Neorhizobium galegae: one gene and its partner. Each later gene encodes a partner of the first gene's protein in a complex. Links are inferred from orthologs where the notes say so. Each region holds a gene or a part of one and is shown on either strand. Other genes may lie near its edges. The genes, in order: LZK81_RS08180 and dnaN.

Region 1 (15,381 bases):
GATCTCGAAAAGCTCTCCGAAGTCGCCGGCAACGTCAAATCGGGCGATATGGTCGGCTTTGCGTCGGGGCAGGGCGTGCTGGTCGGCTCCAGGCTCGCAGCCCAGCTCGGCCTCTCCGCCGGCGACCAGATCACCCTGATCTCGCCGGAAGGCGACGTAACGCCGATGGGCGTCAATCCGCGCGTCAAATCCTATCCGGTCTCCGGCATTTTCGAGATCGGCATGTCGGAATACGACGCGACGATCATCTATATGCCGCTCGAGGAATCGCAGCTCTATTTCAATGCCGAAGGCCTGGTGCAGTCGATCGAGCTGTTCGTCGACAATCCCGACGATATCGACGATCTGCGCCCGAAGATCGAAGCGGCCGCCGGGCGGCAGATCTTCATCACCGACTGGCGGCAGCGCAACCAGACCTTCTTCTCCGCGCTTCAGGTGGAGCGAAACGTCATGTTCATGATCCTGACCCTGATCGTGCTTGTCGCGGCGCTCAACATCATCTCCGGCCTCATCATGCTGGTGAAGGACAAGGGCAGCGATATCGCCATCCTGCGCACCATGGGCGCGGGCGCGGGTGCGATCATGCGCATCTTCTTCATGACCGGGGCGGCGATCGGCCTCGTCGGAACGTTCGCAGGCGTCCTGCTCGGCGTTGTCGTCTGTCTCAACGTCGAATCGATCCGCCAGTTCTTCTCCTGGATCTCGGGGACCATCCTCTTCGATCCGCAACTCTATTTCCTCAGCCAGTTGCCGGCGGAGATGAGCTTTGGCGAGACCTTCTCGGTGGTCATGATGGCGCTCGTCCTCTCCTTCATCGCGACCATCCTTCCGGCATGGCGGGCCTCCCGGCTCGATCCTGTCCAGGCCCTTCGATACGAATAGGACCCACATCCTTCATGGCACCCAAAACCGTCTTGCAGCTCTCGGGCGTCGAACGTCACTATGGCCAGGGCGAGACCACGCTTTCGATCCTGAAGGGGGCTGATTTCGACCTGAAGACCGGCGAGATCGTCGCGCTGGTCGCTCCGTCGGGCACTGGCAAATCGACGCTTCTGCATCTCGCCGGCCTGCTCGAACATCCGGACGCCGGCGAGGTCTTTCTCGCCGGGCATGCCTGCAACGGACTTCCCGATGCGGAGCGCACGGCCATGCGCCGCAACCAGATCGGTTTCGTCTACCAGTTCCACCATCTCCTGCCGGAGTTTTCCGCCGTCGAGAATATCATGATGCCGCAGCTGATCGCCGGTCTTTCCAAGGCCGAGGCGAAGGAGCGGGCAAGCCAGCTTCTGGACTATATGCGCATCGGCCACCGCGCCGAGCACCGTCCTTCCGAACTGTCCGGCGGCGAGCAGCAGCGCGTGGCGATCGCCCGTGCGGTTGCCAACGCCCCGCGCGTGCTTCTCGCCGACGAACCGACCGGCAATCTCGACCCGAAGACCGCATCCTATGTCTTCGACGCGCTGGAGGCCCTGGTGCGCCAGTCGGGCCTCGCGGCCCTGATCGCCACCCACAACCACGACCTCGCCAGCCGCATGGACCGCCGCGTGACGATCGAAGGCGGCAAGGTCGTCGAGATGTGAAGAGGCGGGCTGCTTCACCCATAGCGCCCACCTCCTGCCATGCCCCTCATCCTCCTGCCGGACCATCTCCGAGTCTTGACGTCAGGGCAATCGCATATGAAGGCGTGGGGCGGTGCGTGGAGCCCCTCCCCCTTGTGGGGAGGGGTTGGGGAGGGGTCTTCGCTCCGCGTTAAAACCCCTCCCGCCTGCCGGCCACCCTCCCCACAAGGGGGAGGGTTAGGAATGCCGCGCTGTCGCGTTCCATATGCGATCGCCCTTACGCCCAGCGGGGATGCTCCCGAACACCTCCTCCCACCTTTTCGGCACCTTAACCCCAATCCACATCCCCTCTCATCCCCGCCCTCCCGGCCCGTGCCTACAATCCCGCCGTTCCGTCGCGGATATACCGGCAGGCGTGCCGGCGAGGCGGGACCGGCGCGGACGTCAAGGGCAAGACGCAAAACCTTGGCGTTCGGGTTCGCGGAAAATGGTCTCCCTCCGGGGACAACGGGGAGAGATGAAGGCAACGGACCGAGCCTTCGTCTCTTGAAGCCCGAAAGCGCGCGCCGGACGTGCCTGTGCGGCACACATGGTGGCTGACCGGATGGTGTCGCCGGATTTTTCAAAGTCCGACCGACCCTCGTCCTCGGGTTAAACCCGAGGATAACCCGAGGGCATCGGAGAAACCGGCGGAGATCCATGGAAGCATTTCCGATCGAATCGGATGGGGCGTCCCGGGTCATACGAACACCGTCCGGAAGAGCCACGGCAGAGGGACCGGAGTCGTGGGCATAAACCGCCGAACGGGGCGCTGAGAGGTGTCACTTATTACTTACCTTACGAGGCAGCTTTCAGCGCCCCGTCCGAAATTGCTCATGCCCGGATGGTCACCCAGTCCGGATGTATCCGCATGCGCCGATCCGGCCGAAAATCCCACCGTTAACGCCTTGTTTACCAGGTGAGGGAGGATATCGAGGTATGTTTGTTTCCGGTCTGTTCTTTTATTGACTCCCAAACAAAATGAGAACAAATTAAAAACATAAGAGAACACGGGAGACGACGATGACTGACCTGCTTCGTGACATTGCCGCATTCGCTTCCATCGCCACCTTCGTGGCCAGCCTCTCCATGATCATGATGGCCATGTGATCCGGCCCCTCGGCCGAAAGGCGTTGAGGGGGGAAATCCGAACTGGACTCTCAAGTCCCTGCGCCGGACAATAGCCTGATTCATGAGATGGATATGGCGCAGACATGGCAGATACAGCGGACGTAAAATCGGGATCGGAAAAGCTGGGGACCACCCCTCAATTCGTTCACCTTCGCGTCCATTCCGCCTATTCGCTTCTGGAAGGCGCGCTGCCGCTCAAGAAGATCCTCTCGAAGGCAATCGCGGACAATCAGCCCGCGATCGCGATAACCGATACCAACAATCTCTTCGTTGCGCTGGAATTCGCCCAGAAGGCGATCGGCGACGGCCTACAGCCGATCATTGGCTGCCAGCTTTCGATCGACATGGAAGACCAGTCCGACGAGCGCCGTAACAGCCACCAGCAGCTCGCCAAGCTGCCGACGATCGTCGTGCTCGCGGCGAATGCCGTCGGTTACGAACGGCTCGTCGACCTGATCAGCCGCGCCTATCTCGGCGACGAGGGGCATCAGTCCATCCATATCAGCCGCTCCTGGCTGGAGGACGGCGGCACAGAAGGCCTGATCGCCCTGACCGGCGCCGGCACCGGTCCGGTCGACGTGGCCCTGAAGGAAGGCAATGCCACGCTTGCCGAAGCAAGGCTCCTGAAACTCAAGGAGATCTTCGGCGACCGGCTTTATGTCGAACTGCAGCGCCATGGCGCCTACGACCGGCGCCACGAGCACAAGATCGTCACGCTCGCCTACGACCACGACATGCCGCTGGTCGCGACCAACGAGGCCTTCTTTCCCACCAAGGCCGATTACGATGCCCATGATGCGCTGATGGCGGTCGCTCACAACGCGATCGTCTCGGACGATACCCGTTTCCGCCTGACGCCGGACCACTATCTGAAAAGCCGTGCCGAGATGGCGAAGCTGTTCGCCGACCTGCCGGAGGCGCTCGAAAACACGGTCGAGATCGCGCGGCGCTGCTCCTTCGTGCTGAAGACCCGCAATCCGATCCTGCCGCGCTTCACCGGCGCCACCGACGATCCGGCGGAAGCCGAGCGCGCCGAGGCGGAGGAGCTGCGCCGCCAGTCCGTCGAAGGGCTCGAGGAGCGTATCGCGACGCTCGGCATGACGCTCGGTTATACCGAGCAGGACTACCGCGAGCGGCTGGACTTCGAGCTCAGCGTCATCGAGAAGATGAAGTTCCCGGGCTACTTCCTGATCGTTGCCGACTTCATCAAATGGGCGAAACAGCAGGGCATTCCGGTAGGCCCCGGCCGAGGCTCGGGTGCGGGCTCGCTGGTCGCTTATGCGCTGACCATTACCGACGTCGATCCGCTGCGCTTCTCGCTTCTGTTCGAACGCTTCCTCAATCCCGACCGCGTCTCGATGCCGGACTTCGACATCGACTTCTGCCAGGATCGCCGCGAAGAGGTGATCCGTTACGTGCAGCAGAAATACGGCCGCGAGCAGGTGGCGCAGATCATCACCTTCGGTTCGCTGCAGGCGCGCGCCGCCCTGCGCGACGTCGGCCGCGTGCTCGAAATGCCCTATGGCCAGGTCGACAAGATCTGCAAGCTGGTGCCGAACAACCCGGCCAACCCGACCCCGCTGTCGAAGGCGATCGAGGAGGATCCGAAATTTCAGGAGGAGGCCGACAAGGAACCGGTCGTCGCACGCCTCCTCGATATCGCCCAGAAGATCGAAGGCCTCTACCGCCACGCTTCGACCCACGCCGCAGGCATCGTCATCGGCGACCGGCCGCTGTCGAAGCTGGTGCCGATGTACCGCGACCCGCGCTCGGACATGCCGGTCACCCAGTTCAACATGAAGTGGGTGGAGCAGGCCGGCCTCGTAAAGTTCGACTTCCTCGGCCTGAAGACGCTGACAGTCTTGAAGACGGCCGTCGATTTCTGCCGCAAGCGCGGCATCGAGATCGATCTGGCCATGATCCCGCTCGACGACACCAAGACCTACGAGATGCTCTCGCGCGGCGAGACGGTCGGCGTGTTCCAGGTGGAAAGTGCCGGCATGCGCAAGGCGTTGATCGGCATGCGGCCGGACTGCATCGAGGACATTATCGCGCTCGTGGCGCTTTATCGTCCGGGCCCGATGGAGAACATTCCCACCTACAACGCCCGCAAGCACGGCGAGGAGGAGATCGAGTCGATCCATCCGATGATCGATCATCTCCTGAAGGAAACCCAAGGGGTTATCGTCTACCAGGAGCAGGTCATGCAGATCGCCCAGGTGCTGTCGGGCTATTCGCTCGGCGAGGCCGACCTGCTGCGCCGCGCCATGGGCAAGAAGATCAAGGCGGAAATGGACCAGCAGAGCGAACGCTTTGTCGATGGCGCCATCAAGAACGGCGTCTCCAAGCCGCAGGCCAACAACATCTTCGAACTGCTCGCCAAGTTCGCGAACTATGGTTTCAACAAATCGCACGCTGCGGCCTACGCGATCGTCTCCTACCAGACGGCCTTCATGAAGGCGCATTACCCGGTCGAGTTCCTCGCCGCGTCGATGACCTACGATATGTCGAACAGCGAGAAGCTCAACGACTTCAGGCAGGATGCGGGCCGCCTCGGCATCGCGGTCATCCCGCCGTCGGTGCAGACCTCGTTCCGGCAGTTCGAGACCGGCGACAACAGGATCTATTATGCGCTGGCCGCCATCAAGGGCGTCGGCGAGTCGGCGGTCGACCACATCACCGAAGTGCGCGGCGACGTGCCGTTTGCCAGCATCGAGGATTTCTGCCTGCGGATCGATCCGAAACAGGTCAACCGCCGCGTCATGGAAAGCCTGATCTCGGCGGGTGCCTTCGATTGTTTCGGCCGCGACCGCGCCGAGCTCAGCGCCGGTCTCGACCGCATCATCGGTTATGCGCAGCGTGCGCAAGGGGAGAAGGTCAGCGGCCAGCACGACATGTTCGGCTCATCCTCCGCTTCCGGGCCGGAAACGTTGATCTTCCCGTCGTTTACGCCGTGGATGCCGTCCGAAATGCTGATGCGCGAATATCAGGTTCTCGGTTTCTATCTGTCCGCCCACCCGCTGGATGCCTATGCGAGTGTGCTTGCGAAGATGCGCGTCCAGAATTTCGCGGATTTTTCGGCGGCCGTGAAACAGGGCGCCACCGCCGGCCGGCTGGCCGGAACGGTGACCGGCAAGCAGGAGCGCAAGACCCGCACCGGCAACAAGATGGGCATCGTCACCTTCTCGGATGCGACCGGCCAGTTCGAGGCGGTTCTGTTCTCGGAAGGGCTGGCGCAATATCGCGACCTGCTGGAGCCCGGCAAGTCGCTGGTCATCACCGTGCAGGCGGAGGAGCGGCCGGAAGGCATCGGCCTGCGCATCCAGACCGCGCAGTCGCTCGAGGAGAAGTCGGTGCAGATGCAGAAGGCGCTGCGCGTCTTCGTGCGCGATTCAGGCCCGATGCGCGCCGTTGCCCGGCATCTCAACGCGAGAGGCGACGGGCTCGTATCCTTCGTCATCATCAAGGATGACGGCAAGCGGGAGATCGAGGTGGAGCTGACGGAGAAATACCGCATCTCGCCGGAAATCGCCGCGGCGCTGCGGACAGCGCCGGGCGTTCTCGATGTCGAGCTGGTCTAACGCATGTCGCGCAAAAGTGTGCAGCGGTTTTGCGATAAAGACATGCGTAGAAACAAGGGCCTCAGTAGAGGCCGTAGGCGCGGGGCTTCGCCGCCGTCCGCCGCTGGCTGATCGGCTGCGGCCTTGTGATGGAGGCCTGTGCTTCAGCCACCCGCTGCACCGGCTGGGTGACGGTGATGAAATCGGTGCCGTCGCCGGTATCCTGGCCGATGCCCTGATCGTTGATCGTCAGAGACGAGCCGTCGCTGATCAGCGTTTCGATCCGGTCGCGGATATCGGCCGGGATCTCGATGCGGGCGAGGGCCTGCGCGGCGGCGCCTGGTGCATAGGGATCGTCGGCGACCGTGATCTCGAGCCGCTGCTTCATCGCAGCGCTGAGGCCGTTGGGAACCGTTACGCTGTGCCATTCGGCCGTCTCTTCCTTGCGCTCGACCTTGTCGACGCTGAAGAAATGCGTGCCGAGCGCGATTTCGGGATCCTTGATGCCGACCGGAGCCTCGAACAGCGGCTGGAAATTCTGGCGCACCATGATCTGGCCCATCGGCGGGCGCGGCTTGCCGGCGGTCTCGTACAGGGAGGCCAGGAATTCCGGCGTCACCAGCGCGCCCTTGGGCGAAAGGTTCTTCCAGCGCTTGAACCCGGCAATCGCGCTGCGCGTCATCGGTCCGGCGAACCCGTCGCCGCCGCCGGTGTCGAAACCCAGCTGCTGCAGCAGGATCTGGGCGTCCATCAGCGTCTCGCGATCGCCTCGGCGAGTGATGAGGATACGCAGCGGCGCGACGTCTTCCGTCGCGGCAGCGGCCGGCTTGGTCGTCGCCGGCCCCGCGTCGGTCGTCGGATGGACGATCGACGGGTTGTTCGGAACTAGGTTCATCGCCACTTCGACCGGCTTGGAACCGACCGGTTTGGAGCTGCTGCCGATCGACGAGGTCCTGAGCTGCACGTCGGAAAGCAGCGGCCCGGTCGGCAGCGGCTTGCGCGGCAGGAACAGGTTGGCGCTCTCGATCAGTTGCGGCACCACCGGCGCATCGGTGATGATCACATGCGCGCCGCGCTCGGTCATCTGGAAGAGCGATTTGGCAAACGCGCCCGGCATGCGCACGCAGCCATGCGAGGCCGGATAGTTCGGCACGCTGTTCGACTCGTGAAGCGCGATGCCAGACCAGGTCAGGCGCTGCATCCACGGCATGGGCGCGTTCGAATAGAGGTTGGATTCGTGATATTTCTGCTTTTCGAGGACCGAAAAGATGCCGCTCGGCGTGGTGTGGCCGTCTTTGCCGGTCGACACCTTCGAGGTGGTCACGACATTTTCCCCGTCATAGACGACGAGCGACTGCTTGTCCTTGGAAACGATGATTTGCAGCGTGCGGGCACCTTCCGCAAAAGCCGCATGCGACAGCATGGTCGCAGACAAAAGACCTAACCCGAACACCAGGCGACGCAACATGACCGACCCCATACGCAATACATGGACCGGCACATTAGCGTAGGAGGTTTAAGGAAGGTTATCCGCGGCGCGAGTAGTTTTAACGTTATGGTTAATAACGGATCACATTTCATTGATCCCGGCGGCGGCTTCCGAAAGTATATCCGGTCTCGACCGCGGCCTTGCCGAACTTGTCGCGCAGCTTGTCCATCGCCGCTTCCGCGGCCGCGCGGCGGCCGGCCTGGCGGTCGACGAGGTCGGGCGGATCGGCAAGCGTCGGGTCGCCGAGATCGGTGACACCGATGCCCAGTAGGCGGAATTTCGTGCCGTCGGTCTCGCGTTCCATCAGCGACAGACCGGTGCGGAAAATGCGGTCGGCGAGCTGCGTCGGGTCCTCCAGCCGCTTGTTGCGGGTGCGGCTCTTGAAATCGGCGGTCTTCAGCTTGAGAACGACGGTCTGCCCGGCGATGCCATGTTTCTTCAGCCGCGCCGAAACCTTTTCGGAAAGCCGGCGCAGGATCGGCACTAGGTCGTCGTAACGAGATATGTCGTCGAAGAAGGTTGTCTCGGCCGAAACGCTCTTCGCGGCGTCGTTTATATGCACTTCGCGATCGTCGATGCCGCGCGAAAGCCGATAGAGCCGCTGGCCCATCGTGCCGTAGCGGCGCATCAGGTCGGCCTCCTGCATCGTCTGGAGCTGGCCGATCGTGCGGATGCCGTCCGCCTCCAGCGTCGCGTTGAACGCCTTGCCGACGCCCCAGATGGTGGTGACCGGCCGCGCCGCCAGGAATTCCAGCGCCTCCTCCTGGCCGATCACCGAAAAGCCGCGTGGCTTCTGAAGATCCGAGGCGACCTTGGCGAGAAACTTGCAATAGGAGAGGCCGACCGAAACGCTGATGCCGATCTCGTCCTGCACCCGCTTGGCGAACTTGGCGAGAATTCGCGCCGGCGGGGCGTGGTGCAGCCGTTCGGTGCCGGCGAGTTCGAGGAAGGCCTCGTCAATCGACAGCGGCTGAACCAGCGGCGTCAGATCGTGCATCATGGCGCGCACCTGCCGCCCGACGGTCACATATTTCTCCATGTTCGGCGGGATCACGACGGCATCCGGGCAGAGTTCCAGCGCCTTGAACATCGGCATCGCCGAGCGCACGCCGTTGATGCGGGCGATATAACAGGCCGTCGAGACGACGCCGCGCTTTCCGCCGCCGATGATCACCGGCTTGTCGGCGAGTTCCGGATTGTCGCGTTTTTCGATCGTCGCGTAGAAGGCGTCACAATCGATATGCGCCAGCGTCAGCGCGTAGAGTTCCTTGTGATAGACGAGGCGCGGGCTGCCGCAGGCGCGGCAACGGCGCACTTCCGCCTTCTGCTCCGCAAGGCAGTCGCGACAGAAGCCGGGTGTCTTGTCAGGCGTAGGCGTCATGGCAGAGAACAAAGATTGAACACTGCGACGTTAAGGCCTAAGCTCGTGAGTCACAAGGGAGCGCGGAGAGGTTTGACGTGGATATCGATCTTCGTTTCGAGCCTGTGACGGCGGAGCGCTGGAAGGATTTCGAAATGCTGTTCGGTGCCCAGGGCGCCTTCTGTCACTGTTGGTGCGTCGCGTTGCGCCTGCCCCATGCGGTGCGCACGAAGATGCAGCCGCAGGAGCGGAAGGACCATATCCGGGGCCGCATAGCTGCCGGTCCGCCACCCGGCATTCTGGCCTATTCGGAGAGTGAACCGGTGGCCTGGGTGCAGGTGGGACCGCGCCACGACGTGCCGCAGTTCAATTCGCCGCGCACCGTTTCGCGCCCGCTGGAGGAGGCGGATGCAGCCAATCCTTCTGTCTGGGCGGTCAGCTGTTTTTTCCTAAAGCCGAAGCTCAGGGGCAAGGGACTGAGCCACCGTCTGCTGTCCGGCGCAGTGGAATACGCTCGGCTTATGGGAGCGCGTTTCGTCGATGCCTGTCCGATCGATCACGTGAAGCAGTCGAAATCGGTGACGTTGTGCATCGGCTCGACGGCGATCTTCGACGCAGCCGGCTTCGGCGTGGTGGAGCGCCGCAAGGACGGACGGCCGCTGATGCGGCTGGAACTTTAGATGTCAGGCGGCTTTGGGCTGGATATGGCTACGGATCAGCTCGGCGGCATGACCCCAGTCGGTTGCCCGGACGATGCCTTCGGCGGGTTTCGGCGCAAGCAGATGCAAGGGCGAGTCGGGCATCATGTGGAGGAGGAGGCACTCAGTGACATGATCCCGTACCGAGTGAAGATTGTGCGCCATGTCGTCGATAAAGACGGAAGGCAGGGGGCGCCCGGCATGCAGGCGCTGCATGATCGGTCCCTTCGGCTCTTCGCTGGCGATCATCGGGAAGGTGAGGCCGATCTGGTCGAGAAGCCGGCGGCGGTGCTCCCGATAACGCGGCGGCATCGCGGTGAGGAACACGACGTCGGCATCCTGCGACAGCGTTTCGAGCGTCTGAACGACCAGGTCGGTGGGGATCTGCCAGTTTTCCTGGGCCTCGAAGAAAGCCTCGATCAGCCGGCGCACATCAGGGTGCTCGAGCGCGATCTGGGTCTCGATGGAGACGATATTGCCGGTGAGCCGGAACGAGCGCGGCAGCAGTTCATGACCTTCGCCGCGCAGAAAGTCCTGGAAAGGGGCAACGAAATGCAGCACCACGTCGTCGACATCGCAGACGACGAGCGGCCGGTCGCCGAGGCGCACATGGGAAAGGTCGAGGATCTCGGTCATCTCAATAATCGCCGGAATCGAGCCCGGGGCCGGAATAGTGATGCGAGGCTGCTGCCACGGCTTCAGGCTTTGTATCCGTCGCCTCGCAGAAGGCCAGCAGCGTCGGCTCATGCCCCATCAGGAAATCGATCATGCCGGCGAGAAAGCCCGGATCGTTTACCGCATTGCGCATCTGGTTGGGCTGTACGCCGGAAAGGGCGAGGAATCGGCCCAGCATGTCGGGTTCGTTGGCGAGCCATCCGAGAATGGCGGCCGCGGTCTCTTCCGCCTGGGGTCTGCCGTTTCGAGTATTACCGGGGTCGCGCCGCATTGTCCGCCGAGTTACCTCTTTTTCAACTAAATGGCTTTACCGTGCCTGATAGGCGCTCTGTGGAATCGGCCGTTCCGGGAGCTTATATACTGAAGGCACTCATGCAAGCCGGGATTTAAGGAACGGATCGCTATGCCCAAACGGGTCATGATCGTCGAGGACAACGAGCTGAACATGAAGCTCTTCCGCGACCTGATCGAAGCATCGGGATACGATACCATCCAGACCCGCAACGGTATGGAAGCACTTGATCTTGCACGAAAATATCGCCCAGACCTGATTTTGATGGACATCCAGTTGCCCGAGGTTTCGGGTCTGGAAGTCACCAAGTGGCTGAAGGAAGACGATGAACTGCACGTCATTCCGGTGATCGCGGTGACCGCCTTTGCCATGAAGGGCGACGAGGAACGCATTCGCCAGGGCGGTTGCGAGGCCTACGTCTCGAAACCCATCTCGGTGCCGAAGTTTATCGAGACAATTAAAACATATCTCGGCGACGCGTGAAAACGGGACGGACCTCATGACGGCGCGGATACTGGTAGTCGACGATATTCCGGCGAATGTGAAGCTGCTCGAAGCGAGGCTTCTGGCTGAATATTTCGACGTCCTGACCGCCGACGACGGCTACAAGGCGCTGGCGATCTGCGACAGCACGCATGTGGACCTGATCCTGCTCGACATCATGATGCCCGGCATCGACGGTTTCGAAGTCTGCGAGCGGCTGAAGGCCAATCCGCGCACCGCCCATATTCCGGTCGTCATGGTCACCGCGCTCGACCAGCCTTCGGACCGCGTGCGCGGCCTGAAGGCCGGCGCCGACGACTTCCTGACCAAGCCCGTCAACGACCTGCAGCTCATTTCGCGCGTGAAAAGCCTGGTGCGGCTGAAGACGCTCAGCGACGAGCTGCGCATCCGCGCCGACACCGCCAGCAATATCGGGCTGGAAGACATGCTCAAGGGTGCCGACGGCCGCGAAGAGACGGCCCAGGTCCTGCTCGTCGATGGCCGCGCGAGCTCGCAGGAGCGCATCATCAAGGCGTTGAAGCCTGTTGCCGGCGTCATTGCCATGTCCGATCCGCAGGCAGCACTTTTCGAGGCGGCGGAGAGCCCGGTCGATCTGGTGATCGTCAACGCCAATTTCGACGAATACGATCCGCTGAGGCTCTGCTCGCAGCTGCGCTCGTTGGAGCGCACTCGCTTCCTGCCGCTGCTGCTGGTGACCGAAATGGGCGCCGACGATTTGATCGTGCGTGCGCTCGACCTCGGCGTCAATGACTATATCGTCCGGCCGATCGATCCGAACGAACTGGTGGCCCGCGTGCTCACCCAGATCAAGCGCAAGCGCTACAACGATCGCCTGCGCATGAGTATGCGCCAGACCATCGAGCTTGCCGTCACCGACGGGCTGACTGGCCTCAGCAACCGGCGTTATCTCGACAATCACCTCAAGGTTCTGTTTAACCGGGCTGCCGCACGCTCCCGGCCGCTGTCCGTCTGCATCACCGATATCGACCGCTTCAAGTCGGTCAACGACGCCTACGGTCACGATGCCGGCGACGAGGTGCTGAGGGAGTTTGCAGCCCGCGTCCGCTCGACCGTCAGGGGAGCCGATCTTGCCTGCCGTTACGGGGGTGAGGAATTCGTGGTCGTCATGCCCGATACCGACGCTACGTCGGCGGCCGTGATTGCCGAACGGCTGCGCAGTATCATCGAGAGCCAGCCGTTCCATCTGAAGACGGCCGGTATCATGCTCAATATCACCGCCTCGCTCGGCCTTGCCTGCAGCACGCAGGGCGCCGAAACGCCGGAGCAGCTCCTGAAGCAGGCCGATCGCGCGTTGTACGAAGCGAAAAACGGCGGGCGCAACCGGGTGGTTGCCGCAGCCGCGTAGAGAATCAGCAGATCCTGAAATTCCTCTCCGCCTTCGCCGAACGGCGAAAACACCGAGAAAAAAGCATCCGGTCCCCAGTTATTTTTGAGTGGAACCCAACTTTTTGCAGGTGCTAATTAATGGAAGAATTTCATGAACAGCCGTCAGTTAATGGGACTGCTGCAGCGCATCCCAGAAATTTCGAATGTATCCGCGCACTCTCAGATTTGCTGACAGAGAATAGCTATTGGTATTGGCTTTAAGTTTTTTGCATACCTGAGAAGATAGACAGTGCTCGCCAAGGATGTGCTTGAAACTTGGAAGGCCTTTCTAAGGGCTAGATCAAAGTAAGCGCATGAGGCGCCGGGAATAACTTTGGATTTATGCCAGAAAAAACGGAAAAATATGAGTAGCGGCCGCCGATTTTAACCAACAACAGTGAAGGATTCGGTTCGAGATTAAGATTGTGTTGATTTTCTTTTCGTTTTGCGCAATTTTGGCCGCGACCAGACAGTGTACCCGAAATGGTACATAGATACCCCATGATGCTCAGGTCCGCCGCATCTCCTGGGTCGTGGGGTCGGTCGACTGGCAGGCATACCAAAGCGGTTCCTCGTGCCGTGATTGCAGGCTGGTCGACCCCCATTTGAAAGCGCCGCTTCCAGGCCTCTGGAGCGGCGCTTTTCCATTTCTACGCAACCTGTCGTATTGTGGATCACCCCGGCAGGGTGAGGCCCAAAAGAAAAGGCGCCTAGCCTTATCGGCCGGCGCCTTTCGAAAACCCTCGGATCAAGGCCTTACTTGATCTTGGTTTCCTTGAATTCAACGTGTTTCTTGGCGACCGGGTCGTACTTGGTCTTGGTCATCTTGTCGGTCATCGTGCGGCTGTTCTTCGTGGTGACGTAGAAGAAACCGGTGTCAGCCGTCGACAGCAGCTTGATCTTGATGGTCGTAGCTTTCGCCATGGTGTTCTGCCTCTAAGAAAAAATGAAGCCGCGGACGCGGGTTGGGTCCACGGCGAAATCTGGCGCGAAATTACAAATCGCGCCCGAAAAGTCAACTCCGTTTTGACCGGAAAAGCATTCGGCAGATGGAAACCAGCACATAGAAGCCGAAGAATCCCGCCAATGCCCAGGCAAAACCGTCATTGCCGGCGATATCGATGGCCGCGCCGATGCCCTGCGGGCCGGCAACCGTACCGACCGCATAACAGAAGATGAAGGCTGCGTTGGCGGCGGCGAGGTCGGCTCCGCTGAGCCGCGATCCGAGATGCGCCAGGCCAACGGTATAGAGGCCGGAGACGCAACCGCCCCAGAAGAACAGGACCACGGCCATCATGATCCAGTTCTGGATCAGGAAGGGCAGTGCAAGCGATCCCGCGACGCCCAGCACCGCCATGGCGGTCAGCAGTGGCCGCCGATCCCTCAGCTTGTCGGAATAGAGGCCGAGCGGGATCTGGAAGGCCATATTGCCGATGCCCATCACCGTCAGCAGCAGCGCGGCCTGCTGCTCGGTCAGCGCCGAACGAATCGCATAGATCGGGAACAGTGACAGCCCGCCCGCCGAAACCGCGCCGAAGGCGAATACCGCCGCCGTCGCTGTCGGAACGAGGAAGATGTAGTGGAAGAAGTGCCGGTCCGGCTTGGTGTCCAGCACGGGGCTTTCATTGCGGGCGATGAAGATCGGGATGATCGCCAGCATGATGATGGCCGCGCCGACCAGGAAGGGCAGGACGCCGTCGCTGCCGAGCGCGGAGAAGAGCAGGGGGCCGATCGCGAAGCCGATGGCGAGCACCGTGGCATAGATGCCGAGAACGAGCCCACGGCGTCGTGGAGGGGCCGCCTCGTTGATCCAGAATTCCGACAGGATGAACAGCGTCGTCGTCGCGCCGTGGAAGGTGAAGCGCAGCGGGAACCACATCCAGAAGGCATCCGCGTAATAAAAGCCGATGGCGCTGATGGCAGCGACGAGCACCGCGAACATCATGGTTCGCGCCACGCCGCAGTCGTGGGCGATCTTCGTGGTGATCGGCGCGGCGGCCATGGAGGCGACGCCGGCCATGGCGGCGTTGAGGCCGATCAGGGTGGAGGAAATGCCGCGCTTTTCAAGAATGATGCTGAGGAGCGGCAGGCCGAGGCCGATGGCGATGCCCACTGCACTGATGGCGGATATGGCGGCGATCAGCGATGGCCAGTGAATCTTGTCGACATGGCCGTTGGCGTCTGTCGTCGGCTGAGCCATTCAATATTCCTTACAGTCGGCTGCGGACGAATCGTCCATGACGCATGAAGTAGAAGGACACCGGGCTTCCAAACGGTAAAGAAGGATCGGATGCCATCAGGTTTTTCACGTCCTCCAGAACCGCCTGCGTGATGCGCGGGAGTTTCAGACCCGAAAGTCCGGCAATGTCAAGCCAGCGCACGTCCTGAAGTTCGCTTGAGTCGCCCAGGCGCGTCATGTCGAAGAGAGTTTCGTCGGCAAAGGTGAGAAAGAAGCGCGTGTCGTAGCGCCGGACATTGCCCGGCGGCGTGATGGCGCGGGCGACGTAGCGCAGGCGGGAAAGGTCGGCGGAGCTGTCGCCGGCAAGCCCGGTCTCCTCCCGGAGTTCCCTGAGGGCCGCGAGCGCCAGTGCCCGGGCGCGGGCCGAGGTCATGCGGGCCGTGGTGCCTGCCGCCAGCTTTTCGAAAACGAGCGGGTCGAGGTCGGCGCCGAAGGGAAGGGCATGGTCG
Region 2 (15,393 bases), 1.1 Mb from region 1 along the record:
CATAAACTGCTTAAAACTGCCCTTATCTGCTCAATAAAGGATTAAGAATGGCGGATCAGTCCATCATCAGCGCGCTCATCCTCGGTTTGATCGAGGGGCTCACTGAATTTCTTCCTGTTTCCTCGACCGCCCACGTTCTCTTGGCTGGTCATTTCCTCGGTTTCCAGTCCCCCGGCAACACTTTCGCGGTCCTGATCCAGCTCGGTGCGATCCTCGCCATCCTGCTCGTTTATGCCCGCAAGCTGCTGCAGATCGCGGCCGACCTGCCGACCAGTCCCAAGGCGCGCAGGTTCGTGGCAACGGTGCTGACCGCATTCCTGCCCGCGGCGGTGATCGGCGCTTTGGCCCACAGCTTCATCAAGGCCGTGCTGTTCGAGACGCCGATGCTGATCTGTGTCATGCTGATCCTCGGCGGCTTCGTGCTGCTTGTGGTCGACAGGATCAAGTTTCAGCCCAAATACCACGACGTGATGGATTATCCGCTGTCGCTCGCCTTCAAGATCGGGCTCTTCCAATGCCTGGCGATGATCCCCGGCACGTCGCGATCCGGCGCGACGATCGTCGGTGCACTGCTGCTCGGCGCGGATAAGCGCTCGGCGGCGGAATTTTCGTTCTTCCTCGCCATGCCGACCATGCTCGGCGCCTTCGCGCTCGATCTTTACAAAAACCGCAATGCCTTGAGTCTCGACGACAGCGCGTTGATTGCGGTCGGTTTTATCGCCGCTTTCGTCACTGCCATCCTGGTAGTGCGCTCGCTGCTCGATTTCGTGTCGAGCCGCGGCTATGCGCCGTTCGCCTACTGGCGAATCGTCATCGGCGCCGCGGGCCTGATCGCCCTGCTGCTGGGAGCGTAAAAAGAAGGCGGCTCAAAAGGCCGCCGACTTCCCGATCACATCAATGATGGATGGATGCCGTGCTGCACGGGTCGACGCCGTATGCGGGCGTGCATTCGCTCTTGCCGGCTGCGCCCGTCGTCGGGGCCATGAAGGAGCCCGCGAGGATGATCAGCGCTGCGCATGCAAAAAAGAGGGCGATGGGCTTGCCCATGGAGGAATGCCTTTCGATGGAAGATTTTATCGTCACGGTTGCGCCGCTTGTTTGGTGAGGGAGGATCTATGGGTTGGATTAGAAGAATTCAATAAAGGATTTTGCTGAACCGGCCGTTAACGCGAACGCTTCAGCCACTGCGACCTTTGTGCCACAATCCTTGCCCGAAACATGAGCGACAACAAAGGGGTGCCCGATTTTTCATCGGGCACGACCGGTATATCGAAGCGAAACAAATCGCTGGATATGGTTAATGATATCAGGCCGCGCGGCCGGAGCCCGTGTACTGGCCCTGCGGGCGATACTGCACAAGGTAGGATGGCAGGATAGAGGACGCGAGCGTCGGGCGGATGCCTATCCCCTGCAGCGTGCGGCCTTCCGTGACGGCGGCATCGGAAACCACGGTGTCGATCTTCAGCAGCTTCACCTGGTCGCTGGTGATCGGCGGCTGGACGAAGGGGATCAGAGACGCGATGCTGCCGATCAGCGATGCGAAGCCGAAGGGCAGAGAGACGAGCGCATTGCTGCGATTGGTGACGCGCAACATCGTCTCGAGACACTGGCGGAAGGTCATGACCTCGCCGCCGCCCAGCTCATAGATCTTGCCGGATGCAATCGTGCCGTCGACCGAGCGTGCGACGGTTTCGGCAACGTCCTCCACATAGACCGGCTGGAACTTCGTCTTGCCGCCGCCGATCAGCGGCAGGGCAGGGAAAGTGCGGGCCATGGAGGCGAACTTGTTGAAGAAGCTGTCTTCCGGGCCGAAGACGATCGACGGCCGCAGGATCACGGCATCCGGCAGCGTCGAAAGGATCGTCGCCTCGGCGCGGCCCTTGCTGCGTGCATAGGACGATTCCGAATCGACATCGGCGCCGATCGCGGAAATATGGGTAAGCTTGGCACCGGCCGCACGTGCCGCATCGACAACCGCGCGAGCACCAAAATCCTGGACGGCGTCGAACGTGTTGCGGCCGCTCTCGAACATGATGCCGACGCAGTTGACCACATGCGAAGCGCCTTCGACGGCCTTGATGACCGACTGGCGGTAGCGAAGATTCGCCTGGACCAGCGAGATCTGCCCGACATAGCCGGCCGGCAGCAGGAAGCCTGCGAGATCCGGACGGCGGACGGCAACCCGGACGCGATAACCGCGCTTGGCGAGCGTACGAACCACATGCCTGCCGACGAAGCCCGATCCTCCGAAAACGGTGACGAGCGGCGGAAGGTTGTTGATGGTCATGGCGTGCTCCGGGAGCCTGTGGGACGAGATGAGTGCTGTTTAACCGAATCGCGGCACGGGTGGAAGTGTCTCCACTGCCGCACCGACCGCGACAACCGATTCTTAAAGGCCGTCGAGGACGACGATTTCGCCATCCGCCACTTCCTGGCGGATCTTGATGGCGATCGCATATTCGGGCGAATTGTAGCAGTCGATGGCGGCCTGCATCGAAGGGAATTCGATGATGACGTTGCGGGCGCGGGACTTGCCCTCCATCGCCGCCATCGCGCCGCCGCGGGCGAGGAAATTGGCGCCGTATTTCTCGAAGGCGGGCGTGGCGGCTGCGATATAGTCCTTGTAGCGTTCCGGATCGCGGACATCGACGCGAGCGACCCAATATCCCTTGGCCATGGTATTTCCTCCAACGTGTTTTCGGTTGCGATGACTTCAGGCAAATTCCGGGGTGAGTCAATATGACAGGCTTTGCGCCCTATCCTGCGGTCCCCGGGAACTCTTCCCGGACGGCGGCCGGGAGAAATCGTCTCCGGTAACGAGTAGTCGTCAGAGCGCGCCCTGCATCTCGGCGAGGATGGCTTGTGCCGCAGCCTTCGGATCCGGCGCCTTGACGATCGGACGGCCGACGACGAGATGGCTCGATCCGGCCCGCAATGCGTCCGAAGGCGTCATGACCCGCTTCTGGTCGCCTGCGTCCGAACCCGCAGGGCGGATGCCGGGCGTGACGATCGCCATGTCAGGACCGACGATCTTGCGCACCGCAGCCGATTCCTCGGCCGAGCAGACGATGCCGCCCATGCCGGCCGCCAGGGCTTGTTCCGAGCGGCGCAGAACCAAGGTGTGCGGGTCGTATTCGTAACCGGCGTCGACGAGGTCCGTCTCGTCCATCGAGGTCAGGACCGTAACCGCGAGCAGGCAGAGGTCGGAACCCCTGGCTGCCTCGACCGCGGCGCGCATCGCCTTCGGATAGGCGTGCAGGGTGAGCATAGTCATGCCCATCTTGACGATGTTCTCGACGCCCTTGGCTACCGTGTTGTCGATGTCGAGCAGCTTCATGTCGAGGAAGACTTTTTTGCCATCCTTCGCGAGATCGCGAGCAAATTCGAGACCGCCGGCAAACACGAGCTGATAGCCGATCTTGTAGAAGGAAACAGTGTCACCGAGCGTGGCGACCATCTTTTCGGCTTCGCCGATGGTCGGAATATCGAGGCCTACGATGAGGCGATCACGAGCGTTCATGCCTGGAACCCTTCCCATTTTTCGATGGGCGTCCAGTCGCATGAGACAGTCCGATCCGCAAGGGTGAAGCAGAAGAGATTTCCGCCGCCACCCGGCTGGTCCCGGTCGCGGGCGATCGGCGAGCCGGTGAGGTGGCATTTCAACAGCGTTCCAACGCCGCCATGCCCGACGAAGGCGATCGGCATGTGTGGATCGTGATCGGCGAGAATTCTGGTGACCGCCGAAACGATGCGGCTCTGCGCGTCCACGGCGCGCTCCCAGCCTTTGAAGCTCTCTTCCGGATGGGCAAAAAACCAGTTCGCAGCGTCCTCGAACAGCGGCGGCGGCAGGAAACCGGTCGCCGAGCGGTCGTTCTCATGGGTGTCGTGCGCGATCTCGATCGAAATCCCCGAGGCGGCAGCGATGATTCCGGCGGTCTCTATCGCTTTCACTTCGTCGCTGGAGATGATCCGGCCGAGCTTTTTTGCCCAGTCGGACTGTGCGGCCTCATGGGCGCGGGCAGCGCCGACATCCGAAAGCCCCCATTGAGGCACCGGAACGTCCGGATCGATACGAACCTGGGGATGGGTGATGTAGAGACCGAACGTCATGGTCAGCCGCGGCTATAGGTCCAGAGCTGCGCAGGCGGAATATTGCGGACCACGAAGTCGTAATGCTTGATCCGGTAACGGTCGGGCTGGGCGATGATCGGCGAGACGGGACCGTAGGTGATCTGCATCACCGGCCGGCCGGCCGGGATGCGGTCGAGCAGGTCTTCGAGCATCGCGATACGGCGCTCCATCGGGAAACTCAAAAGCGGGATCGCCGAAACGACGCTGTCGAAGGTCTTGTCCTTCCAGGCGCCGAGCGTGCGCTTCAGGTCGAAGGCGTCGCCGTTGATGAAGTTCACACCCGGATAGGTGCGGAGGAGATGCTGAAAGAAATCGGTCGAATATTCGACCGAGACCAGGTTTTCCGGCGAGACGCCGTGCTTCAGGATCGCCTTGGTGATGATGCCGGTGCCGGGTCCGAGTTCGAGCACAGGCAGGCCCGAGGCCGTGTCGATGACGCTTGCCATGCGTTTGGCGGTGACGGAGGAGGTGGGGCAGATCGCGCCGACCCGTTTCGGGCCGTCGATCCAACCCTTGAAGAACCGGATCTCATCATCGAACTTGCGGCCGAGCCGTTCCTTCAAGCGCAGTTCCATTTTTTAGCCTCTCCCTTTTGCCCCATGTGGAACCCCAATGCCGCAAAAGCAAGGAAAAATGTCGCACCTGGGAAACCGCATGAAAAAGGCGGCTGGAGTTTTCCAGCCGCCTCAATGATTTAAACCCGCATCGGCATCAACACATAGAGCGCATCGTCGCCCGCCGTGTCGCGCACCAATGTCGGAGAACCGGCATCCGCCAGCATGAAGATTGCGTCGTCACCCGAAAGCTGGGCGGTAATGTCGAGCAGGTATTTGGCATTGAAGCCGATTTCCATCGGATCGTTGTCGTAACCGACCGCAACCTCTTCCGTGGCGCTGCCCGAATCCGGATTATTGACGGTCAGCATCAGCTGGCCGTCGGTCAGCGACAGTTTTACGGCTCGGCCGCGTTCGGAGGAAATGGTCGAGACGCGGTCGACGGCCCTGGTAAAGCTCTGGCAATCGACGCGCATTTCCTTGTCGTTGCCGGTCGGGATGACCCGCTGGTAATCCGGGAAAGTGCCGTCGATCAGCTTCGATGTCATCACGACCGAGCCGATTGTGACGCGGATCTTGGCATCGGAAACCTCGACCGTGACAGCCGCTTCCGGATCGTCGACCAGTTTCTGCAGCTCGCCGACCGTCTTGCGGGGAATGATGATGCCCGGCATTCCTTCCGAGCCCGACGGTGCCTGCACATCGGCGCGCGCCAGACGGTGACCATCGGTCGCGACCGCGCGAAGCTTCAGGTCCCCGTCGGCTTCGATCGTGTGGAAGAAGATGCCGTTCAGGTAGTAGCGGGTCTCCTCGGTGGAGATCGCGAACTGGGTGCGGTCGATCAGCATTTTCAGATCGGTCGCCTTCAGCTTGAACGTATGCGTGAAGCTGCCGGCGGTGAGATCCGGGAAGTCCGATTCCGGCAGGCACTGCAGAGAGAATTTCGACCGGCCGGATTGCACTGTCATCGAGCCGCCGTCCGGGTTGGTGGCGAGCAGCACCTCGGAACCGTCCGGCAGCTTGCGGACGATTTCATAAAGCAGGTGCGCCGGAACCGTCGTGGCTCCGGCAGTCTCGACCATAGCCGGCAGGACCTCGGTGATTTCGAGATCGAGGTCGGTCGCCTTCAGATCGAGACTGGCGCCGGACGCGCGCATCAGCACGTTGGAAAGGATCGGGATCGTGTTCCGCCGCTCCACCACGCGATGCACGTGGTTCAGCGACTTCAGAAGGTTGGACCGCTCAAGAGTAATACGCATGGACGCAATCGCTTTCGACCGTGACGATCCGGCAGGGCCGGACCCTGATATTCTGCCGGCTTTGGGCCAGCCGGATGATGTGGACCGGCAAAATGGCAGACAACGCCTTCGAAAAGCAAGAGGTGAACAAGGCGTTAGCAAGTCATTTCACATCTGTCTCACGCACTGCACACAGAAAATATGCGTTCTCAACGGCTTGCGCTTTACTTGCCGAAGCCCGCCGGCTTGCCCATAAAGGCACATGACCATCCTTTTGCGCGTGACATTCCTTGACCGATGACCTGAAGAGCAGCCAACGCGGCTATCGCGTCGCCAACACTTTCGTGCCTGCGCGGCCGCTGGAGCCGGCGCTTTATCTGGTCGCAACCCCGATCGGCAATCTCGGCGACATCACGCTGCGGGCGCTCGAAACGCTCTCCGGCGCCGATGTGCTGGCCTGCGAGGATACTCGCGTAACCCGCGTGCTGCTCGACCGCTACGGCATCGTCAACCGACCCTACGCCTATCACGAGCACAATTCCGACGAGGTCGGGCCGAAGCTCATCGCGGCGCTGGAAGAGGGGAAATCGGTGGCGCTGGTCTCCGATGCCGGCACCCCCTTGGTTTCCGATCCCGGCTACCGGCTCGGCCAGATGGCGATCGAGGCCGGCCACAAGGTCGTGCCGATCCCCGGCGCCTCGGCGCCGCTCGCGGCCCTTGTCGGTTCCGGCATGCCGTCCGATGCGTTCCTGTTCGCTGGCTTCCTCCCGGTCAAGGACAAGGGTCGGCGGGACCGGCTGGCCGAGCTTTCGAAAGTGCCGGCGACATTGATCTTCTTTGAATCGCCGCATCGCATCGGCGCAACGCTTGGCGCCGCCGCCGAAGTGCTCGGGACCGGCCGGCGTGCGGCGGTCTGCCGCGAATTGACGAAGACGTTCGAGGAGTTCCGCCGCGGCACGCTGGAGGAGCTTGCCGCCTACTATAATGGCGATCGCGTCGTTAAGGGGGAGATCGTGCTGCTCGTGGCGCCGCCGGAGGCCGAGGAGCCTCCCGGCGAGATCGAGGTTGACGCGCTGTTGCGCCAGTTGGCCTCTGCAATGCCGGCCGCCAAGGCCGCCGCCGAAGCTGCCCGCGTGACGGGACTTCCGCGCAAGGACCTCTATCAGCGGCTTCTGGACCTGAAAGGCGAGGCAGGTGGCGGAGAGTGACCCAGGCTTGAAACGCCGCAAAGCCGAGCGGCAGAAGGCTCAGCGATGGGGCCATGTCTCGGAATATCTCGCCGCGCTTTATCTCTTTGCCAAAGGCTACAAGGTTCTGGCGATCCGCTACCGTACTAGGCTCGGCGAGATCGATCTCATCGTCCGCAAGGGTGATCTGGTGGCCTTTGTCGAGGTGAAGGCGCGGATCGGCGAGCAGGAGGCGATCGACGCCGTCGGTTTTTCGACACAGAGGCGCATTCGGGCCGCAAGCGATCTCTGGCTTTCGAAGCGGCAGGATGCCGCAAGGCTATCACAACGTTACGACGTGGTCGCGGTGCTTCCGGGCCGTCTGCCGCGGCATTTTGCGAACGCTTTCTGACGCTGATGTGAAATTGTTGCATAGGTGTGCAATGTAACATTTCTGACATAAAACTGTTAAGGGCCTGTCACAGCCTGGCCCTATTGCGGTCCTCACCCCAACAAAGGTGGAGAGGACCTTAAAATGTTCAAAAAGCTTTCGATGGCCGCGATCGCGGTCGCTCTGTCCGCGACCTCGTCGCTTGCTGCGACCGAAGTCACCTGGTGGCATGCCATGGGCGGCGAGCTCGGTAAGAAGCTCGAAGAGATCGCTCAGAAGTTCAACGAGAGCCAGAGCGACTACAAGGTCGTTCCAGTCTACAAGGGAAGCTATCCGGAAACGTTGACCGCCGCCATCGCCGCGTTCCGTGCCGGCCAGCAGCCGGCCATCGTCCAGGTCTTCGAAGTCGGTACCGGCACGATGATGGCCGCCAAGGGCGCCGTCTACCCGGTCTACAAGCTGATGGCCGACGAAGGCGAACCCTTCGACACCAAGACATTCCTGTCTCCGGTCACCGGCTACTATTCCGATACGAAGGGCAACATCCTGTCGCTGCCCTTCAATTCCTCCACGCCGATCATGTACTATAACAAGGACGTCTTCAAAAAGGCTGGCCTTGATCCGGAGGTTGCCCCGAAGACCTGGAAGGAAGTCGAGGAATTCTCGAGGAAGATCGTTTCCTCCGGCGCTGCCAAGTGCGGCCTCACCTCGGCCTGGATCACCTGGGTCCAGACCGAAAACCTTTCGGCGCTGCATGACAAGCCTTTCGGCACCCTGGAGAACGGTTTCGGCGGTGTGAAGTCCGAATTCACCTTCAACGGTCCTCTGCAGGTCAAGCACTGGGCAAACCTGAAGAAGTGGCAGGACGAAGGCCTGTTCAAGTATGGCGGTCCCGTCGGCGGCGACCAGGCGGCGACCATGTTCTATTCCCAGGAATGCGCCATCACGATGAACTCCTCCGCAGGCCGCGCCGGGGTCATCAACAACGCCAAGACCTTCACGCCGGGCTTCGCTCCGCTGCCTTATTACGACGACGAGATCAAGGAGCCGAAGAACTCCATCATCGGCGGTGCCACCCTCTGGGTGCTGAACGGCAAGGAAAAGGCGACCTACAAGGGTGTAGCCAAGTTCTTCAGCTATCTCTCCAAGCCGGAAGTCCAGGCCGATTGGCACCAGTTCACCGGCTACCTGCCGATCACCAATGCCGCATATGATCTCGGCCAGAAGCAGGGTTATTACGCAAAGAACCCGGGCTCCGACATCGCCATCAAGCAGATCACCCGCGGTACTCCCTCGGAAAATTCGAAGGGCGTGCGGTTCGGCAACTTCACCCAGGTCCGCACCATTGTCGACGAAGAGTTCCAGGCGCTCCTCGCCAACAAGAAGGACGCCAAGCAGTCGCTCGACAGCGCGGTGCAGCGCGGCAATGCGCTTCTGCGTGAATTCGAGGCTGCCAACTCGAACTGATTGTTCCGATTGCTGCAGGGAGGACCGGCTGCCGCCGGCCCTCCCTTGCTTGCTTGTTACGTTGTAGTGAGGGACCGGTGGATACCAAGAGAACAACCTTCAACAACCGCCTGCTGCCCTATCTGCTGCTCGCGCCCCAGCTCGCTATCACGCTCGTCTTCTTCATCTGGCCTGCCGCGCAGGCAGTGAAATCCTCCTTCGAGCGGGAAGATCCTTTTGGCTTCTCGACCGTTTTCGTCGGATTGACCCATTATCGGCGGCTGTTTGAGGACCCGAACTATCTGGATGCTCTCTGGCGCACCGCCGTATTCGCGGTATCCGTAACCATCCTTTCGATGATGCTCGGCCTTGCATTCGCGGCTGCGGTCGACCGCCTGGCGCGGTCCGCGAAAATCTATACCACCCTGCTTGTCTGGCCTTATGCCGTCGCACCCGTTGTGGCGGGCGTCCTGTGGTGGTTTCTCTTCAATACATCCACGGGCCTGTTGCCCTTTTTCCTGGAGCGCATCGGCATTCGCTGGGACCATGATCTCAACGGCACGCATGCCATGATCCTGATCATCATCGCGGCAGCCTGGAAGCAGATCTCCTACAACTTCCTTTTCTTTCTGGCCGGGTTGCAGTCGGTGCCGCAGTCGCTGATCGAGGCAGCCGCCATCGACGGTTCAGGCCCGGTGAGGCGCTTCTTCACCATCTCTCTGCCGCTTCTGTCTCCGACGACGTTTTTCCTGTTCATCATCAACGTGAACTACACGATGTTCGATACCTTCCCGATCGTGGATGCCACGACGGGCGGCGGGCCCGCCCAGGCGACGACCACGCTCGTCTACAAGGTCTATCAGGACGGTTACGTTGGTCTCAACATCGGTTCGTCCTCGGCGCAGTCGGTATTGCTGATGTTGATCGTGATGCTGCTGACCTTCGTCCAGTTCCGCTTCGTCGAACGCCGCGTCCAGTATTGAGGAACGATCATGGTTGAAAATCGCCCCTTCCTGACCTTCCTCACCCACGCTTTCCTGATCCTGGGATTTCTGATGGTCGCGCTGCCGGTCTATGTCGCGATCGTGGCATCGACCCACGACATCTCGACGCTGATGAGCGGGCCTGTCCCACTTCTGCCGGGCTCGCATCTCATCGAGAACTATTCGACCATTCTGACGAGCGCCTCTGCGGCTCACGGCCTGCCCAATTATTCGCATATGGCGCTGAACTCTCTGATCATGGCGTTGGCGATTACGGCCGGAAAAATTGCCATCTCGATCCTTTCCGCCTTCGCCATCGTCTATTTCCGGTTTCCTTTCCGGCTGCTGGCCTTCTGGATCATCTTCGTGACCCTGATGCTGCCGGTCGAGGTGCGCATCATGCCGACATACAAGATCGTCGCCGACCTCGGCATGCTGAATTCGTGGGCCGGCCTGACTGTCCCCCTGATCGCATCGGCCACGGCGACGTTCCTGTTCCGCCAGTTCTTCATGACGGTCCCCGACGAGCTTCTGGAAGCGGCCCGTGTGGACGGAGCAGGCCCAATGAAGTTCTTCCGGGACATTCTGCTGCCGCTCTCACGCACCAATATCGGCGCTCTATGCGTCATCCTCTTCATCTATGGCTGGGTTCAGTACCTCTGGCCGCTCCTGGTGACCACCGACCCCGGCTATTACACGCTGATGATGGGGATGAAGCGCATGGTCACCGTGCAGGACGGCGTCATCGAGTGGCAACTGGTCATGGCAGGTTCCGTTCTCGCCATGCTTCCCCCCATCCTCGTCGTGGTTTTCATGCAGCGGTTGTTCATCCGCGGGCTCACTGAAACGGAGAAATAACATGGCTGGAATTCACATTTCGGAAGTTTCGAAGATCTATACCGGCGGCGTAAAGGCGGTAAGCTCCGTCTCCATCGACATAGCCGACGGCGAGTTCATCGTCCTTGTCGGTCCGTCTGGCTGCGGAAAGTCCACGCTGTTGCGCATGGTTGCGGGGCTGGAAGCCATTTCCGCGGGCGAGGTGAAAATCGCCGGCCGGGTCGTCAACGAGATCGAGCCGGCCGAGCGCGATATCGCCATGGTGTTCCAGAATTATGCGCTCTATCCGCATATGACGGTGTATAACAACCTGGCCTACGGTCTGAAGAACCGTGGTACGCCGAAGGCCGAGATCGACGCGCGCGTCGCCGAAGCCGCCCGCATGTTGGAGATCACCCAGTATCTGGAGCGCAAGCCCCGCGCACTTTCCGGCGGCCAGCGCCAGCGTGTTGCCATGGGCCGCGCCATTGTCCGCAAGCCGGCAGCCTTCCTGTTCGACGAGCCGCTCTCCAATCTCGACGCCAAGCTGCGCGTTTCCATGCGCGGCGAGATCAAGCGTCTGCAGCGCCGCCTTGGTACCACGTCGATCTACGTCACCCACGACCAGCTCGAAGCCATGACGCTGGCCGACCGCTTGGTCGTTCTGAACGGCGGCCAGATCGAGCAGATCGGTGCACCGCTGGAAGTCTACCACGCGCCGGCCTCCACCTTCGTTGCAAGCTTCATCGGCTCGCCGGCCATGAACCTCGTCAAGGGCGAGCTGCATGGCGACAAGCTGGCGATCGGCCCGGCGATGGTCGCCCTCAACGGTTTCGCGCCGACCTCCGGTGCCGTCACCGTCGGCGTCCGCGCCGAGGATCTGCGCATCGCCCGCGACGACGAGGAGGCTCTGCCCTTCCGACTCGAATATACCGAGGAACTGGGTGCCCAGCGCCTGATCCACGGCACCGTCGGCGATCAGCAGATCACCGCGGCCGTTTCGCCGGAGATTGCGCTTTCCCCGGAAATGCGCGTCGCCGTCGACGCCAGGCGCCTGCATTTCTTCTCGATCGAAACGGGCAAGCGCCTGCCGGGCCACGTTCCGGCCGAGGCAAAGCTCGCGCCGGTCGAACCGGTTATCTGAGGGCCCAATCCGAAATTGAGGCCGATCGTTAAAATTCTAACATCGGCCTGAAGAGCGGGCTTACTCTTTGCCGTTAGCATCTCCCGGAATTGACAGCTTCCGGGGGAAAGATGAGTTGGCACGTCCTCGCCGCGACCGCAGCGGCAATTGCATTTCGGTCAAAGTCCTATGCACCCGAGAAGCCGAAGGTGAAGCCGTTTATCGGCGCCTGTCCGCATTCTCTCGAAATGAAGCCGATGCCGATCGAGCCCACCTGGGTCATCGCCGGCGATCCGCAGGCGCGTGCCGGTTCTCATTCCACCGCCGAGGACGATTGCGCGACGACCGGTGTATGGGAATGTACGGCGGGCGAGTTCCGCTGGTACTTCCATTGGGACGAAACAGTGGTGATCCTTGAGGGCGAAGTGCATGTGACTGCCGAAGACGGCACGCAGCGCGTTCTCCAGGCAGGCGATGTCGCCTATTTCAAGGGCCGGACCTGGGCCACCTGGCGCATCGACAAATATCTGAAGAAGGTCGCCTTCATCCGCCGGCCTTTCCCGAAGCCGATCGCCATGCTTTTCCGCCTGCGCAACATGTTGCGGGCAAAGACGCAGGTCGGCATCTCCGCGTGATATCGGCCGATTGCAGTTGCCTTTGACGGCCCGCCATCCTACATCAGGCGGGCCAATCCTAGGGGGCTGAAGTCATGGCGAAAATCCGCAAGGTCGCGTTCCAGATGGACCATATCTCCGGCATCAGCATTGCCGGCGACTCCACTTTTGCCATGGCGCTCGAAGCGCAGGCGCGTGGCTTCGAACTGTTTCACTACACTCCCGACCGCCTGACCATGCGTGACGGCAAGATCTTCGCCGCTGTCGAACCGTTGCAGGTGCGCGACGTCAAAGGCGATCACTTCACGCTCGGGGAGAAGGAACGCGTCGACCTGTCGGTGATGGACGTCGTCCATCTCCGCCAGGATCCGCCCTTCGACATGGGTTATATCACCTCGACGCATCTGCTCGAGCGCATCCACCCGAAGACGCTTGTCGTCAATGACCCGGCCTGGGTGCGCAACTCGCCGGAAAAGATTTTCGTCACCGAATTCGCCGACCTCATGCCGGCAACGCTGATCAGCCGCGATCCGGGCGAAATCGCCCGCTTCCGGGAAGAGATGGGCGATATCATCCTGAAGCCGCTCTACGGCAATGGCGGCGCCGGGGTTTTCCATTCCGCCCGTGACGACCGCAATTTCACGTCGCTGCTCGAAATGTTCGGCCAGATGTATCGCGGCGAACCCTATATCGCCCAGGCCTATCTGCCGGCCGTGCGCAAGGGCGACAAGCGCATCCTGCTGGTGGACGGCGAGCCGGTCGGCGCGATCAACCGGGTTCCCGCCGAACACGACAGCCGCTCCAACATGCATGTCGGCGGCCGTGCCGAGGCAACCGAGATCACGCCGCGCGAGAAGGAAATCTGCTCCCGTATCGGACCCGCCCTGCGCGAGCGCGGCTTCATCTTCGTCGGCATCGATGTCATCGGCGATTACATGACCGAGATCAACGTCACATCCCCGACGGGCATCCGCGAAGTCAAGAAGTTCGGCGGTGCCGACGTCGCAGGCCTCCTCTGGGATGCAATCGAGGCAAAACGCGCCTGATGAAGCCGAGGCGTTTCGGAAACGGGTCGCCTTTGTTCTCGCGATGCAACCGCCTGCAACCCATTTGCAGCGGATGCGTGAAATTGTTCGACTAACGTTCTTGTTTCATTCCGTTTTCTATGTCAGATTGCAATTCCTGGCACGGAAAGCGTGTATCGCTGGCGTCCTGGACATGAAGTTAGGGGCGGGGTGGATATGGTTTCGCGCGTCAGCACAGTCGCATTCCAGGGCATAGAGGGCGTTCCGGTCGACGTGCAGGTCATGGTCGGGCCGGGCAAGATCAACATGCATATCGTCGGCCTGCCGGACAAGGCGGTGGCCGAGAGCCGCGAGCGGGTGCAGGCGGCACTGCACGCCTCGGGCCTTGCCATGCCGCCGAAGAAGATCACCGTCAATCTGGCGCCGGCCGACCTTCCGAAGGAAGGCTCTCATTTCGACCTGCCGATCGCGCTGGCATTGATGGCGGCGCTGGGCGCCGTTCCCGGCGATGCACTTACCGGCTATGTCGTGCTCGGGGAACTGAACCTCGACGGAACGCTTGCGCCTGTGGCCGGAGCACTTCCGGCGGCAATCGCCGCCAACGCCTTGGGAAAGGGCCTGATCTGCCCGGCTGACAGCGGCGCGGAAGCCGCCTGGGCAGGCGCCGAGATCGATATCGTCGCGCCACGCAGCCTGATCGCGCTCGCAAACCATTTCCGCGGCACCCAGGTCATCTCCCGTCCGCAGCCGGCAATTCGCGCCTTGCCTGCCAATTTGCCGGATCTGGTCGACATCAAGGGTCAGGAATCGGCCAAGCGGGCGCTGGAAGTCGCCGCCGCCGGTGGGCATAATCTTCTGATGGTCGGCCCTCCCGGCTCCGGCAAATCCATGCTTGCCGCCCGGCTGCCGTCCATCCTGCCGCCGCTTTCAGCCCCCGAACTGCTGGAAGTGTCGATGATCCATTCGATTGCTGGCCAGCTTTCCGGTGGCAAGCTCTCCGACCGCCGGCCTTACCGCACGCCGCATCATTCGGCCACCATGGCAGCGCTGGTGGGCGGCGGCCTGCGCGCCAGGCCCGGGGAAGCATCGCTCGCCCATCACGGCGTGCTGTTCCTCGACGAATTTCCGGAATTCTCGCCGCAGGCATTGGATGCGCTCCGCCAGCCGTTGGAGACCGGTGAATGCATTATCGCCCGCGCCAATCATCGGGTTTCCTATCCCGCCAGTATCCAGCTCGTCGCCGCCATGAACCCATGCCGTTGCGGCATGGCGGGCGAACCGGGCCATTCCTGCGCGCGGGGGCCAAAATGCATGTCGGACTACCAGGGGCGCATTTCGGGGCCGCTGATGGACCGTATCGATATCCGCATCGACGTGCCGGCAGTCTCGGCCGCCGATCTCATTCGCCCGATGCCTGCGGAAAGCAGCGCGGATGTCGCCAGGCGCGTAGCGGCTGCGCGTGACAGACAGCGGGAGCGGTTCGAACAGGCCGGTTATCCGCGGGTGCTCACCAATGCCCGCTGCTCGACGGCGCTGATCGAGAAGATCGCGGAACCCGATCCCGGTGGTCTCCAGTTGCTCAGGGATGCGGCCGAGAAGCTCAAGTTCTCGGCCCGCGGATACCATCGGATATTGAAAGTCGCCCGCACGCTCGCCGATCTCGACGGCAAGGATACGGTCGGCCGCATTCATCTCGCTGAGGCGATTTCCTATCGCATGGTCGGCGAACGGCTGGCGACGGCCGCGGCGTGAGGGGAGTGGGTAGTGGTTGGTCGGTAGTGAGTAGTTGGTAGCCAATGGTTGGGATGAGCGGTAGCGAGTAGGGTAGGGAAACTTCCGGCAGCTTGCATGCCGCCGGTTTTGCCCCGACACTACCCACTACCCACTACCCACTACCCACTAATTC

Evidence for each region.
Region 2: the proteins of LZK81_RS08180 (region 1) and dnaN are in contact, whole or in part, in a solved structure (PDB 1OK7), measured with the Escherichia coli proteins. The link is inferred for Neorhizobium galegae from one-to-one orthologs.

The regions. Positions count from the first base shown.
Region 1 is NZ_CP090095.1:1,630,356-1,645,736, forward strand. The notes cover bases 7,014-9,996. They hold LZK81_RS08180 (DNA polymerase IV), read right to left. Parts: upstream 9,160-9,996; coding sequence 7,867-9,159; downstream 7,014-7,866. Other genes in these bases: LZK81_RS08175 (L,D-transpeptidase), read right to left, coding at 7,014-7,757; LZK81_RS08185 (GNAT family N-acetyltransferase), read left to right, coding at 9,237-9,818; LZK81_RS08190 (hypothetical protein), read right to left, coding at 9,822-9,996. Outside these bases: LZK81_RS08160 (lipoprotein-releasing ABC transporter permease subunit), read left to right, coding at 1-882; LZK81_RS08165 (ABC transporter ATP-binding protein), read left to right, coding at 897-1,580; dnaE (DNA polymerase III subunit alpha), read left to right, coding at 2,813-6,310; more of LZK81_RS08175, read right to left, coding at 6,372-7,013; more of LZK81_RS08190, read right to left, coding at 9,997-10,472; LZK81_RS08195 (DUF3572 domain-containing protein), read right to left, coding at 10,474-10,782; LZK81_RS08200 (response regulator), read left to right, coding at 10,915-11,286; LZK81_RS08205 (PleD family two-component system response regulator), read left to right, coding at 11,303-12,673; rpmG (50S ribosomal protein L33), read right to left, coding at 13,450-13,617; LZK81_RS08215 (MFS transporter), read right to left, coding at 13,709-14,893; LZK81_RS08220 (NUDIX domain-containing protein), read right to left, coding at 14,904-15,381. UniProt on the Escherichia coli protein: Poorly processive, error-prone DNA polymerase involved in translesion repair and untargeted mutagenesis. Copies undamaged DNA at stalled replication forks, which arise in vivo from mismatched or misaligned primer ends.
Region 2 is NZ_CP090095.1:502,243-517,635, forward strand. What follows is about bases 3,886-6,880. They hold dnaN (DNA polymerase III subunit beta), read right to left. Parts: upstream 5,945-6,880; coding sequence 4,826-5,944; downstream 3,886-4,825. Other genes in these bases: LZK81_RS02465 (histidine phosphatase family protein), read right to left, coding at 3,886-4,110; pmtA (phospholipid N-methyltransferase PmtA), read right to left, coding at 4,113-4,706; rsmI (16S rRNA (cytidine(1402)-2'-O)-methyltransferase), read left to right, coding at 6,214-6,880. In the rest of the region: LZK81_RS02440 (undecaprenyl-diphosphate phosphatase), read left to right, coding at 48-854; LZK81_RS02445 (hypothetical protein), read right to left, coding at 895-1,047; LZK81_RS02450 (complex I NDUFA9 subunit family protein), read right to left, coding at 1,307-2,287; LZK81_RS02455 (DUF1330 domain-containing protein), read right to left, coding at 2,390-2,677; pyrF (orotidine-5'-phosphate decarboxylase), read right to left, coding at 2,828-3,520; more of LZK81_RS02465, read right to left, coding at 3,517-3,885; more of rsmI, read left to right, coding at 6,881-7,131; LZK81_RS02485 (YraN family protein), read left to right, coding at 7,118-7,501; sn-glycerol-3-phosphate ABC transporter substrate-binding protein UgpB, read left to right, coding at 7,625-8,947; sn-glycerol-3-phosphate ABC transporter permease UgpA, read left to right, coding at 9,025-9,909; sn-glycerol-3-phosphate ABC transporter permease UgpE, read left to right, coding at 9,919-10,767; LZK81_RS02505 (sn-glycerol-3-phosphate import ATP-binding protein UgpC), read left to right, coding at 10,769-11,869; LZK81_RS02510 (cupin domain-containing protein), read left to right, coding at 11,980-12,483; gshB (glutathione synthase), read left to right, coding at 12,558-13,508; LZK81_RS02520 (YifB family Mg chelatase-like AAA ATPase), read left to right, coding at 13,704-15,239; cysK (cysteine synthase A), read right to left, coding at 15,387-15,393. UniProt on the Escherichia coli protein: Confers DNA tethering and processivity to DNA polymerases and other proteins. Acts as a clamp, forming a ring around DNA (a reaction catalyzed by the clamp-loading complex) which diffuses in an ATP-independent manner freely and bidirectionally along dsDNA.